3 regions of the Streptomyces sp. NPDC056486 genome follow, and region 2 is predicted to be linked to each of the others. Evidence: riboswitches for the same ligand, from Rfam matches in the RefSeq annotation. Region 2 holds a riboswitch; each other region holds the start of a gene.
What was found. A riboswitch is a leader RNA that binds a small molecule or an ion and turns the genes downstream of it on or off. The one in region 2 is predicted to bind thiamine pyrophosphate.
Positions count from the first base shown of each region.

Region 1: it holds a riboswitch for thiamine pyrophosphate, as region 2 does, so the genes downstream of both, thiO (glycine oxidase ThiO) here and thiM (hydroxyethylthiazole kinase) in region 2, are expected to answer to the same signal.
Region 3: it holds a riboswitch for thiamine pyrophosphate, as region 2 does, so the genes downstream of both, ACFQ7F_RS15860 (thiamine ABC transporter substrate binding subunit) here and thiM (hydroxyethylthiazole kinase) in region 2, are expected to answer to the same signal.

Region 1 is NZ_JBHTSF010000030.1:67,719-71,889, reverse strand. Features, by position in the region: gene ACFQ7F_RS15185 (Rv2175c family DNA-binding protein) at 90-455, opposite strand; gene ACFQ7F_RS15180 (NAD(P)/FAD-dependent oxidoreductase) at 523-1,689, opposite strand; TPP riboswitch at 1,872-1,985, shown strand; gene thiO (glycine oxidase ThiO) at 1,983-3,173, shown strand; gene thiS (sulfur carrier protein ThiS) at 3,170-3,388, shown strand; gene ACFQ7F_RS15165 (thiazole synthase) at 3,395-4,171, shown strand, end outside.
Region 2 is NZ_JBHTSF010000178.1:10,816-14,986, forward strand. Features, by position in the region: gene tenA (thiaminase II) at 1-15, opposite strand, end outside; gene thiD (bifunctional hydroxymethylpyrimidine kinase/phosphomethylpyrimidine kinase) at 21-854, opposite strand; gene thiE (thiamine phosphate synthase) at 851-1,489, opposite strand; gene thiM (hydroxyethylthiazole kinase) at 1,714-2,490, opposite strand; TPP riboswitch at 2,538-2,662, opposite strand; gene ACFQ7F_RS39490 (glycoside hydrolase family 19 protein) at 3,067-3,906, opposite strand; gene ACFQ7F_RS39495 (hypothetical protein) at 4,043-4,171, opposite strand, start outside.
Region 3 is NZ_JBHTSF010000033.1:5,953-10,123, reverse strand. Features, by position in the region: gene ACFQ7F_RS15880 (hypothetical protein) at 1-240, opposite strand, end outside; partial or broken gene ACFQ7F_RS15875 (hypothetical protein) at 237-446, opposite strand; gene ACFQ7F_RS15870 (hypothetical protein) at 511-750, opposite strand; gene rlmN (23S rRNA (adenine(2503)-C(2))-methyltransferase RlmN) at 874-1,980, shown strand; TPP riboswitch at 2,001-2,117, shown strand; gene ACFQ7F_RS15860 (thiamine ABC transporter substrate binding subunit) at 2,200-3,315, shown strand; gene ACFQ7F_RS15855 (ABC transporter permease) at 3,291-4,171, shown strand, end outside.

The sequences.
Region 1 (4,171 bases), on a different contig from region 2:
AGGTCCCCCCGGGGTGTCGGTGGCCTACGGGCCGCGTGTCCCCCGGGGGATCACGCGGCCCGCACGCAACGGTTTTCCGTGTCGATCGGTCAGACGGCGAGCGCCTGGGCGCGGCGCTTCACCTCCGTGCCGCGATTCTCGCTCAGAGCCTGCGCGGGGGTGCCGGGCAGGGTCTCGTCGGGAGTGAAGAGCCACTCCAGCATTTCTCGGTCGGAGAAGCCGTCGTCCCTCAGGAGCGTCAGGGTGCCTGTGAGGCCCTTGACGATCTTGTCGCCGTCGATGAAGGCGGCGGGCACCGCGAGCGCGCGGTTCTCACCACGGCGCACGGCGATCAGCTGGCCCTCCTTGACCAGCTGGCGCACACGCGTCACCTCGACGTCGAGCATTTCTGCGATGTCGGGGAGGTGGAGCCACTCGGGGACGAGAGCATCAGTCTTTGCGTCAATCTCGGTCACACGGACAAGCGTATCTCCGGGCACCGACAGCGGCCGGGCAGCGGTCCCCCTCCGGCTGTGGCAGCGCTTACGGCAGCACTGCCTTCTTCAGCGGCACCGCGGGATCCGACGCAAGATCAGGGGAGAGACGGGCGCCCGCCTCGATCAGTTTGCGGCCCTGCGCGAGGTCCCTCGGGCGGCCCACCGCGAGGACGGCCACCAGGGCGCCCCGCCGGAGCCAGCACACCGTCCAGGCCGCACTCGATGGATCGCCGCGCCACACCAGCTCGTCGGCCGAGGCGTGGTGCCCGGCGAACTGGACGAAGCGGCCGAACTGCTCGGACCAGAAGTACGGGACGGGGTCGTACGCCGAAGGGGTCTCGCCGATGATGTTCGCGGCCACCGTGCGCGGGCCCTGGAGGGCGTTGTCCCAGTGGTGGACGAGAAGGCGCTCGCCATACCTTCCCGAAGGGAAGGAGGAGCAGTCGCCGACCGCGTACACATCGGGTTCCGATGTCCGCAGGTGGTCGTCGGCGACGATCTCCCGGTGGGCGCCCAGGGTGATGCCCGAGTCCACGAGCCAGCCCGTGGCGGGGCGTGCGCCGATGCCGACGACGACCGTGTCCGCGGGCAGCCGGGTGCCGTCGGCCAGCAGGACGCTGCCGGGCTCGACGCGGTCCACGCGCGCGTGGGTGCGCAGTTCGGCCCCCGCGTCGGCGTACCAGGAGGTCATCGGCGCCGCGACCGCCGCGGGCAGGGCCCCCGCCAGCGGCCGTTCGGCGGCTTCGACGACGGTGACCGAGCAGCCCGCCTCGCGCGCCGCGGTCACGAACTCGGCGCCGATCCAGCCCGCGCCGACGACCACGACGCGGTGCTGCTCGGCGAGCACGGGCCGCAGCCGCTCGGCGTCGTCGAGGGTGCGCAGCAGGTGGACGCCGGGAACTCCGGAAGTGCCTGGCAGCAGGATCGGCTCGGCGCCGGTGGCGATGACCAGGGTGTCGTAGGGCACCGGACCCGACGAGGTGTCCAGTTCGTGGTCCGCCGGGCGCACGCCCGTGACCTCGTGGCCCAGACTCAGCTCGATGCCGAGCGCCTCGAAGTCGATGTCGAAGGCGGAGCCCTCCGCCTTGCCCAGCAGCACGGCCTTGGACAGCGGCGGCCTGTCGTACGGCTGGTGGGGTTCCGCGCCGATCAGGGTGACCGCACCGGCGAACCCCTGTTCGCGCAGGGCCACGGCGGTCTGCACCCCGGCCATCCCCGCGCCGACGATGACGACGCGCCGCTCTGCCTGCCTCCGCTGCTCGCTCACCCGATCACTGTAGGGCGGCGGGTGACGCGCCCCGCAGAGCGCTACGAGGAGATCTATGACACACCGTCACGGTGCATACCCGGACAGCTCCCCTACTGCCCTCGGACACCAGGGACTAGGGTGCAGGGCAGAACACTCGCGGGAGCCCGGACGTACCGGGCTGAGAGGGAGGCTGGGACGGCCTCCGACCGTACGAACCTGATCCGGGTCATGCCGGCGAAGGGAGGGGCTGGACACCCATGCATCCACGTACATCACCCCACGAGGCGACCGATGTCGCTGTCGTCGGGGGCGGCATCATCGGCCTGGTCACGGCCTGGCGGGCGGCGCAGCGCGGTCTGTCCACCGCGGTCGTGGACCCCGAGCCCGGCGGCGGCGCGGCGCAGGTCGCCGCGGGCATGCTGGCCGCCGTCACCGAGCTGCACTACGGCGAGCAGACGCTGCTCGGCCTGAATCTGGCCTCCGCGCAGCGCTACCCGGAGTTCGCGGCGGAGCTCGCCGAGGCGAGCGACCGCGATCTCGGCTACCGCGCGTGCGGCACGCTCGCCGTCGCCCTCGACTCCGACGACCGCGCCCACCTGCGTGAGCTGCACGCCCTCCAGGAGCGTTCCGGGCTCACGTCGGAGTGGCTGAGCGGGCGCGAGTGCCGCCGCCTCGAACCGATGCTCGCACCGGGGGTCCGCGGCGGCCTCCGCGTCGACGGCGACCACCAGATCGACCCGCGCAGGCTCGCAGCGGCGCTCCTCGTGGCCTGCGAACGGGCGGGCGTGATCTTCCACCGTGCGTGGGCGGAGCGCCTCACCGTCGAACGGGACCGGGCCACCGGAGTCGTCCTCGCCGACGGGACCGCCCTGGAGGCCGGACAGACCGTGCTCGCCGCCGGCAGCCTCAGCGGGCGCCTCGCCGGCGTCCCGGAGGGCGTGCTGCCGCCCGTGCGCCCCGTGAAGGGGCAGGTCCTCCGGCTCACGGTGCCTCAGCGGTACGCGCCGTTCCTGAGCCGCACCGTGCGCGCCGTCGTGCGCGGCAGCCATGTCTATCTGGTGCCGCGCGAGAACGGCGAGCTCGTCGTCGGCGCGACGAGCGAGGAGCTCGGCTGGGACACGACGGTCACCGCGGGCGGCGTGTACGAGCTGCTTCGGGACGCCCACGAGCTCGTACCGGGCATCACGGAACTACCGCTGACCGAGACGCGCGCAGGCCTGCGCCCCGGCTCCCCCGACAACGCGCCGCTGCTCGGCCCGACCGCTCTCCCCGGTCTCCAGCTGGCCACAGGCCACTACCGCAACGGCGTGCTTCTGACACCCGTCACCGGTGAGGTGATGGCGCACGCCCTGACCACCGGTGAACTGCCCGACGAGGCCCGGGGATTCACCCCTCTGCGCTTTGCCGGCGACCCCCTCACGCAGCGCTTCATGGAGCAGCCCGCATGACTCTCTCAGCCGTTACAGCCGTCTCCGTCAACGGAGAAGCACGCGATGTGGCCGCGGGCACCACGCTCGAAGCCCTCGTCGCCAAGCTCACCGCGGCCCCGTCCGGTATCGCCGCCGCGCTCAACGAAACCGTCGTCCCGCGCGCGCGGTGGTCCACCACCGAGCTCACCGACGGGGACCGCATAGAGGTCCTCACCGCCGTCCAAGGAGGCTGAACCGACATGGCAGACGACCCCTTCGTCATCGGCGGGCTCACCCTTTCCTCACGCCTGATCATGGGTACGGGCGGCGCGCCGAGCCTGGACATCCTCGAACGCTCCCTCTTCGCCTCCGGAACGGAGCTGACGACGGTCGCGATGCGCCGCCTCGATCCCGGTGTGCAGGGCTCGGTGCTCTCCGTGCTCGACCGGCTCGGCATCCGGGTCCTGCCGAACACGGCGGGCTGCTACACCGCGGGCGAGGCCGTCCTGACCGCCCGGCTTGCGCGGGAGGCGCTCGGCACCGATCTGGTCAAGCTGGAGGTCATCGCGGACGAGCGCACACTGCTCCCCGACCCGATCGAGCTCATCGACGCCGCCGAGACCCTGGTCGACGACGGCTTCACGGTCCTTCCATACACGAACGACGACCCGGTCCTCGCCCGGAAGCTGGAGGACGTGGGCTGCGCGGCGATCATGCCACTCGGCTCCCCCATCGGCTCCGGACTCGGCATCCGCAACCCGCACAACTTCCAGCTGATCGTCGAACGCGCGGGCGTGCCGGTGATTCTGGACGCGGGGGCGGGAACGGCGTCCGACGCGGCGCTCGCGATGGAGCTGGGGTGTGCGGGTGTGATGCTCGCCTCCGCCGTTACACGGGCTCAGGAGCCGGTCCTCATGGCCGAGGGCATGCGGCACGGGGTCGAGGCGGGGCGGCTCGCGTACCGGGCGGGGCGGATCCCACGTCGGCACTTCGCCGAGGCGTCGTCGCCCGCGCAGGGCATGGCCCGGCTCGATCCG
Region 2 (4,171 bases):
GAACGTTGTGGTCATGGGGCTCAGCTCCAGTACTGGTGGAAGTGGTGGACGGGTCCGTGGCCGCGGCCGATATGCAGGGTGTCGGCCGCGCGCAGGGCCCCGGTCAGGTACGCCTTCGCGGCACTGACGGTGGTGTGCCAGTCGTCGTGCTGCGGGCGCAGGGCGGCTATCGCGGCGGAGAGGGTGCAGCCGGTGCCGTGGGTGTTGCGCGTGTTGACGCGAGGTGCGGACAGCTCGGTGACACCCGCGGCACAGGCGCCGGTGGCGCGCGTGGCGTCGACGAGGATGTCCACGGATTGTGCGTCATGTGTGTGGTGGCCGCCCTTGAGGAGGACGCGCCTGGCGCCGGTTTCGAGGAGTGCGTGGGCCTGCTCGACGGCTTCTGCGCGGTTCTTTGCGGCGGCGATGCCCAGGAGGTCGCCGGCCTCGGGGAGGTTGGGGGTGATGAGGTCGGCCAGAGGCAGGAGACGCTCGCGCAGTACCGTCACCGCATCGGCCTCGAGGAGGCGGTGGCCGCTGGTCGAAACCATGACGGGGTCGAGGACGACGCACCGGGGGCGGTGCCGCTCCAGGGCTTCTGCGACGGCTGCGGCGATGGCGGCGTCGGCCAGCATGCCGATCTTGACGGCGTCCACCGGGACGTCGGCGAACAGCGTGTCGAGCTGCTCGGTGACGAACGCCGGGGGGACGGCATGGATGCCGGTGACGCCCAGAGTGTTCTGTGCGGTCAGGGCGGTCAGAACTGCTGTTCCGTAGGCGCCGTTGGCGGAGAACGCCTTCAAGTCGGCTTGTATCCCGGCGCCGCCGGAGGGGTCGCTGGCAGCGATGGTCAGGGCGATGGGCGGGCTGGTCACGCGGGGATCTCCTGTCGCAGGGTGCGAACGAGAAAATGGGCTGCGGCCTCGGGGTCGGGCTGCCCGCAGACCGCGCTGACGACGGCGATCCCGGCCGCGCCACTTCCCATGACCGCAGCGGCCTCGGACACGCCGATCCCGCCGATGGCCACGCAGGGCAGCGGGCTCTCCCGGACGATCCGGGCCAGGCCGCCCAGACCGAGCGGGGCGTCCGCGTCTGGCTTGGTGGACTGCGGGAACACCGGACCGACACCGAGGTGGTCGACAGTGTCCGGCACGTGCGCCAGCTGCTCGGGACGGCTGACGGACAGGCCGATGTACGCATGGGGACCGAGCTGGCGCCGGGCGCTCTCGGGGCAGACGTCCCGCTGCCCGAGGTGGACGCCGTCCGCGTCCAACCAGACCGCCACGTCCAGGCGATCGTTGACGATCAAGGGGACGCCAGTGCCCGCGAGTTCGGCCTGGATCGCCCGGCCGAGTGAGAACAGCGTGCGGGCGTCCGCGTCCGGATCGCGCAACTGGACGGCGGTTACGCCGCCCTTGACGGCCGCCGCAACGGTAGGGCCGACACCGCGGCGGCCGCAGAGCCTGGTGTCGGTCACGAGATACAGGGACAGGTCCAGAGGAGGTCGCATGGGTGAGTCCTTGGCTCCCAGCCGGGGAAGGGCGCGGGAAACGCATCGGGAGGTACGGGGGAAGGCAGGCCCTGACGTGCAGGGACCTTGAGTTGTTCACCGGGGCGGGAGGGGGACAGGGCAGCCAGACTCGGTGTTGAGGGCGCGCCCCAGGGCGGGCGGGCACTGTGCAGCGGGTGGCGTCCAGGCCACTGCTCACGCAGGACCCCGCGGTACGCGCATGCTCAGTGCAGGTTGAGAGCCTCAGCGAGCCGCTCAGGGCTGAGCTCGTACAACGCGTCGATCAGGGCGACCGCGAACGTGCCGGGCCCCGCAGAGCGGGTGGCGGCGTCCTCCGCGGCCACGGTGAGCAGACCGGTCGCGGCAGTGGCGGCAAGGAGCGCGTCGCCGGTGACGGCTGTGCAGGCGGCCACCAGAGCGCCCAGTGAGCAGCCCGTTCCCGTCACCAGAGTCAGCAGCGGGTGCCCGTTGGCCAGGCGCACCACTCGCGTCCCGTCCGTGAGAACGTCCACCGGACCGCTCACCGCGACCGCGCAGCCGTAGCGCCGGGCCAGCGCGCCCGCCGCGGCCAGCGCCGCCTCCGGGGCGTCCGTGCTGTCCACGCCGCGCCCACCCCTGCCCCCGTCGAGTGCCAGGATTTCGGAAGCATTGCCGCGAACGACCGCCGGGGGTGCGCTCTCCAGCAGTTCGTGGGCGAGCTCGGTACGCCAGGGCAGCGGGCCGACCGCCACCGGGTCGAGCACCCACGGCCGCCCGGCCCCGGCCGCTTCTGTCACCGCGACACGCATCGCCGCCGCAGTCACGGACGTCACCGTTCCCAGGTTGACCAGGACACCCCCGGCCACCCGGGCCAGCGTTCCGGCCTCCTCCGCGCTGTGCACCATCGCGGGGGCAGCCCCCGCCGCGAGCAGCACGTTCGCGGTGAACGGCGACACCACGACGTTGGTCAGGCAGTGCACAAGGGGTGCGGAGGTCCGCAGAGACGCGATCACATCCGCCACGGCATCACGGGAAACGGCAGTGCCGTGCCGGGCAGGTACGGAGGCAGTATCCATCGTCAACACTCTTCCTACGCCGGCATTACCCGGTCCAGGTTCATGCGGTCGGCGAAAGGGGAGCAAGTCCCGTCCGCCCTCTCAGCCCGGCTACTCCCGAGCTCCCGCGGTGGTCGCTACGCAATGTACCTCCTTCGGGAACGCAAGTTCGCACTCGGGTACCTCACGAAACGACACGGATTTGCTGGCGGAACCGACGGGGGATCCTCAGGCCGCAAGGGCCCGACCTGTCCGCATCGGCTGATGCCGCAAGCGGGCTGGTGGAGGGCCGCGCCCGGGTACGGGACTTCTTGCGACACCGCATCCACCGTCTGGACCGGTGCTTGCGTGCCTGCCCCGGCGAGAGGGAGCGGCGCCTGGCGCGTGCTGGGGAATGGGTGTCACCGAGTTCGCGGCCGAGTGGGCCCGGCATCCGGTGTTCCGTTCCGGCTGCTGCCACCGGAGCAGGGCGCGACGCGCGGAGCCGAGCGGATCTGATACGGGATCAGGTCCGCCCGGCCGTCGTGCGCGGAGAAGGAAGGGTCAGCAGCTCAGGTTGGAGCCCGGCGTGGTGCCGAGGACCTGGGCGAACTGCTTGTAGCGGTCGACCCGGCTCTGGACCTGGCCGGGGTTGCCGCCGTTGCACTCCAGGCTGCCGTTGATGGCGCGGATGGTCTCACCGAAACCGCGGCTGTTGACCATGGCGTTGTGCGGTGTCATGGTGCCCGGACCCGACTGCGTGTTCCAGTACCAAAGACCGGTCTTCCAGGCGACCGCCGGGTCGCGCTCCACCAGGTAGGGGTTGCGCAGGAGATCGATGCCGAGCGCGTCGCCCGCCGCCTTGTAGTTGAAGTTCCAGCTGAGCTGGATCGGACCGCGGCCGTAGTACGCGGCCTGTCCCGCGGGGCAGCCGTAGGGCTGGTTGGCGTCGCAGTAGTGCGGGTAGTTGGCCTGGTTCTGCTCGACGATGTGGACCAGACCGCCGGTCTCGTGGTGGACGTTGGCGAGGAACGCGGCTGCCTCCTGGCGCTTGATGGTGTCGCTGCCGGTGTTGGCGAAGGCCGGGTACGCCTTGAGTGCGTCGGTCAGGCCCTTGTATGTGTAGAACGAGTTCCGGCTCGGGAACATCTGGTTGAACTGCGCCTCGCTGACCACGAATCCTGACGGGTTGGGGTTGCCCGGATCGGTGCCACCGCCGCAGGTGCCCGCGTCCGCCCAGACGTCGGTGCGGCCCGGCGTCTCGTTCTGGGTCCACCACTTGGCGGTCCAGTTGTGCCCGTTGTACGAGGCGCTGTTGCCGCCCGTGTAGACGGAGGAGGAGTTCCAGGGGGTTGCGCACGCGGCGGCGGACGCCGTGGTGGCGGCCGGGCCAAGGACGATCATGGCGCAGAGCGCACCTAACGCTGCTGCGAAACTGATGAGACGTTTGATCACGCGACATCTCCTATCAGGCGGGCTGGAGGCGGGTTCCACGCCGCCATGGGGGTGTCGGAGACTCAAGCGAAATGGTCTGAACCTGTCAAGGTCTGGACCAATTCTGGTGTACGGCTGGCCTGAACTCGCCGCGCACCGCCGCCCGCACGGAACGGAGCACGGTGAACGAGGAAACCGCTCTCGCGTCCTCAACCGGCACGTGGCGCTCGGGTGT
Region 3 (4,171 bases), on a different contig from region 2:
AACAGAAGCCAGCACGTGGGCGGGGAGGTCGTAGCCACTGACGCGGCCCTCCATGCCGAGGACCCGCTCCTCCCAGATCCGATCCTCGAAGTCCGTCACAGAGGAGGCGATCAAGGCGCACTGTTCCATGAGCAACTCCGACAGACGCGCCTTGTCCTCAGCGCGTTTTGCGAGGCGCTGTCCCAGGAGCGCGATGGCAGCGCCGACGATGGTCGCGAGCAGTGTCCCCCAGGCGTTCATAGCCGGCATTTTCCCAGTGCCGGTACGCGGTGCGTGAGAAAACCGCGACCATCCGCCCGTCCGGCGACGGGGACTACGAGCTGGCGATCTCTCGCCGGAGTTGCTGGAGCGAGAGCATTGGCGAGCTCTACGGTGTCGTCGGCGCACAGTAGGTACAGGGTTGAGCGCGCTTCCTGCATCCGCCCCGCCAGCTCGTTGTCCCCGGGCAGGACGGTCTCCACGGTCAGCTCCCCCCGGCGTACAAGCGACGACAGGTTACAGAAGCCTCGCTCATGACGTGTGCCCTTCCTCGCGTGCGCAGGCCAGGCGGCGAAGCTCCACCCGGGCCGCCGGTGACCTGCCCGCTTCGGTGGACCAGTACGGGTGCCACATCAGGCGAGTGGAGAGCTGCTGCAGAGTGCGGCGCAGCCTCGCGGGGTGAACCGGTCGCGGAGCGGACAGTGCCTCGTACGTGCGGGTCCAGGCGGTCTGGAGCTCGATCAGGTCGTTGGGGAAGGGGGTCGGCGCCATGAAGCTGATTAGGTCACGTGTTCGAATACTTGCGCAAGTGAGCCGCATGCCGGGCCAGCGGCGACCGTCACCGACAGGCGGTGGCCCGGTCGGGCCCCAACCGTCTGCGACACTGGAAGAACCATGCCTGTACCCGGAGAACTCACCTTCGTCGCGCCCCGCGGAGCCAAGAAGCCGCCGCGGCATCTCGCCGACCTCACGCCCGCCGAGCGCAAGGAAGCCGTCGCAGCTGTCGGCGAGAAACCGTTTCGCGCCAAGCAGCTCTCGCAGCACTACTTCGCGCGGTACGCGCACGACCCGGAGCAGTGGACCGACATCCCCGCCGGTTCGCGCGCCAAGCTGCAAGAGGCGCTGCTTCCCGAGTTGATGTCCGTGGTGCGGCACATCAGCTGTGACGACGACACCACCCGCAAGACGCTGTGGCGCCTTTTCGACGGGACGCTCGTCGAGTCCGTGCTCATGCGCTATCCGGACCGCGTGACGATGTGTATCTCGTCGCAGGCCGGGTGCGGGATGAACTGCCCGTTCTGCGCGACGGGGCAGGCCGGTCTCGACCGGAATCTGACGACCGCCGAGATCGTGCACCAGATCGTCGATGGGATGCGGGCGCTCAGGGATGGGGAGATTCCGGGCGGGCCCGCACGGCTTTCCAACATCGTCTTCATGGGGATGGGCGAGCCGCTCGCCAACTACAACCGCGTGTCCGGTGCCATTCGTAGGCTCACGGATCCCGAGCCCGATGGTGTCGGTCTTTCGCAGCGTGGGATCACCGTGTCGACCGTTGGTCTGGTCCCCGCCATTCATCGGTTCGCCGACGAGGGCTTCAAGTGCCGCCTCGCCATCTCGCTGCACGCGCCCGACGACGAGCTGCGCGACACCCTCGTACCCGTCAATACGCGGTGGAACGTGCGGGAGGTCCTTGAGGCGGGCTGGGAGTACGCGGCCAAGTCCGGGCGCCGGCTCTCCATCGAGTACGCGCTGATCCGGGACATCAACGACCAGGCGTGGCGCGGTGACCGGCTCGGGCGGCTGCTCAAGAACAAGCCCGTGCACGTGAACCTGATCCCGCTGAACCCGACGCCGGGCTCGAAGTGGACCGCATCGCGGCCGGAGGACGAGAAGGCCTTCGTGGACGCCATTGCCGCTCATGGGGTGCCTGTCACGGTTCGTGACACCCGTGGTCAGGAGATCGACGGGGCGTGCGGTCAGCTCGCCGCGTCCGAGCGTTAGTCTGGCCGGAACACATCTTCATATTCCGACAGGGGAGCGCCACAGCGCTGAGAGTGCGGCACCAAGGACAGGTTGGCCGCAGACCCTCTGAACCTTGCCCGGGTCATTCCGGGTAGGAAGTTCGGACATCACTCAAGCTGTTGCGCCCTGCCCGCAGCCCCTTCAAGGCTGTGGGCAGGGCCGCGTCTCTTCCTGGTCACTCCAGGAGGAATCAATTCAGTGAGCATCACCAAAGTCAGCACCACCAAGGTGAGGACCACTAAGAAGGTCACCGTCACCGCCGTTGCGGTCGGCCTCTCGCTCGTCGCACTCTCCGCCTGCGGCAGCTCGTCGGGCAGCGGTGACAAGGCCGATTCCAAGAGCGTCACGCTTGTCAGTCATGACTCCTTCAACGTCTCGAAGGACGTACTGAAGGCGTTCGAGAAGAGCTCCGGCTACAAGGTCAACGTCCTCAAGGACGGCGACGCGGGTGCCGCCGTGAACAAGGCGATCCTGTCCAAGGACAACCCGCAGGGGGATGTCTTCTTCGGTGTCGACAACACGCTTCTCTCTCGCGCGCTGGACAACGATCTCTTCCAGTCGTACGAGGCCAAGGGCTCGGATCAGGTTCTTTCGCAGTTCCGCGTCGATCAGAGCAAGCATCGGGTCACGCCCGTCGACAGCGGCGACATCTGCGTCAACTACGACAAGAAGTACTTCGCCGACAAGAAGCTCGCGCCGCCGAAGTCCTTTGCCGACCTGGCCAAGCCCGCCTACAAGAACCTGCTCGTGACCGAGAACGCCTCGACCTCCTCTCCCGGGCTCGGGTTCCTGCTCGGCACCGCCGCCCAGTACGGCGATGGAGGCTGGGAGGGGTACTGGAAGAAGCTCAAGGCCAACGGGGTCAAGGTCGTCGACGGCTGGGAGCAGGCCTACAACGAGGAGTTCTCCGGGTCCGCCGGAGGCAAGAAGGCCAAGGGGGAACGGCCGCTCGTCGTCTCGTACGCCTCGTCGCCGCCCGTCGAGGTGCTCTACGCGAAGCCGCAGCCCAAGGAGGCGCCGACCGGCGTCGCGACCGGCACCTGCTTCCGGCAGGTCGAGTACGCGGGCCTGCTCAGCAACGCCAAGAACGAGAAGGGCGGCAAGGCGCTGCTCGACTTCCTGATCAGCACCAAGTTCCAGGACGACATGCCGCTGAACATGTTCGTGAACCCGGTGCGGGAGACCGCCGAGCTGCCCGAGCTGTTCGTCAAGCACGGCGTGAAGATCGACAAGCCGGAGACCCTGGCACCGAAGAAGATCGCCGACAATCGCGAGCAGTGGGTCAAGTCGTGGACCTCGCTCGTACTGAAGTAAGCAAGCCCCGTAAGGGGCTCTCGCGCGGGAGCGCGGCTCGGCTCGGTCTGATGGCCGTGCCCGTCGCGTTCTTCGCGCTCTTCTTCGCCTATCCGGTCGCCGCGATCGTCGCGCGCGGCCTGAAGGTCGGAGGGGAGTGGCAGTTCGGGCGCGTTGTCGATGTCCTCGCGCAGTCCGATGTCCGGCACGTGCTCTGGTTCACCACCTGGCAGGCGCTCGCGTCGACCGCGCTCACGCTGCTCATCGCGCTCCCCGGCGCGTACGTCTTCGCGCGCTTCGAGTTCAGGGGCAAGCAGGTTCTGCGGGCGGTCGTCACGGTGCCGTTCGTGCTGCCGACGGTCGTCGTCGGGACCGCGTTCCTCGCGCTGCTCGGGCGGGGTGGTCTTCTTGATGAAATGTGGGGCGTGCGGCTCGACACGACCGTGTGGGCGATTCTGCTCGCGCACGTCTTCTTCAACTATGCGGTCGTCGTACGGACCGTCGGCGGGCTCTGGTCGCAGCTCGACCCGCGTCAGGAGGAAGCCGCGCGGATGCTCGGCGCCTCGCGGTGGCGGGCATGGCGGACGGTGACGCTGCCCGCCCTCGGGCCTGCGGTCGCCGCGGCGTCCCTCATGGTCTTTCTGTTCACGTTCACCTCCTTCGGCGTCGTGCAGATCCTCGGCGGGCCCGCGTACTCGACCCTCGAAGTCGAGATCTACCGGCAGACCGCCCAACTCCTCGACCTGTCGACGGCCGCCGTCCTGACGATCGTGCAGTTCGCGGCGGTGGGCGTGATCCTCGCCGTGCACGCGTGGACCGTGCGCAGGCGCGAAACCGCGCTGAAGCTGGTCGACGCATCCGCTGTGGCGCGGCGGCC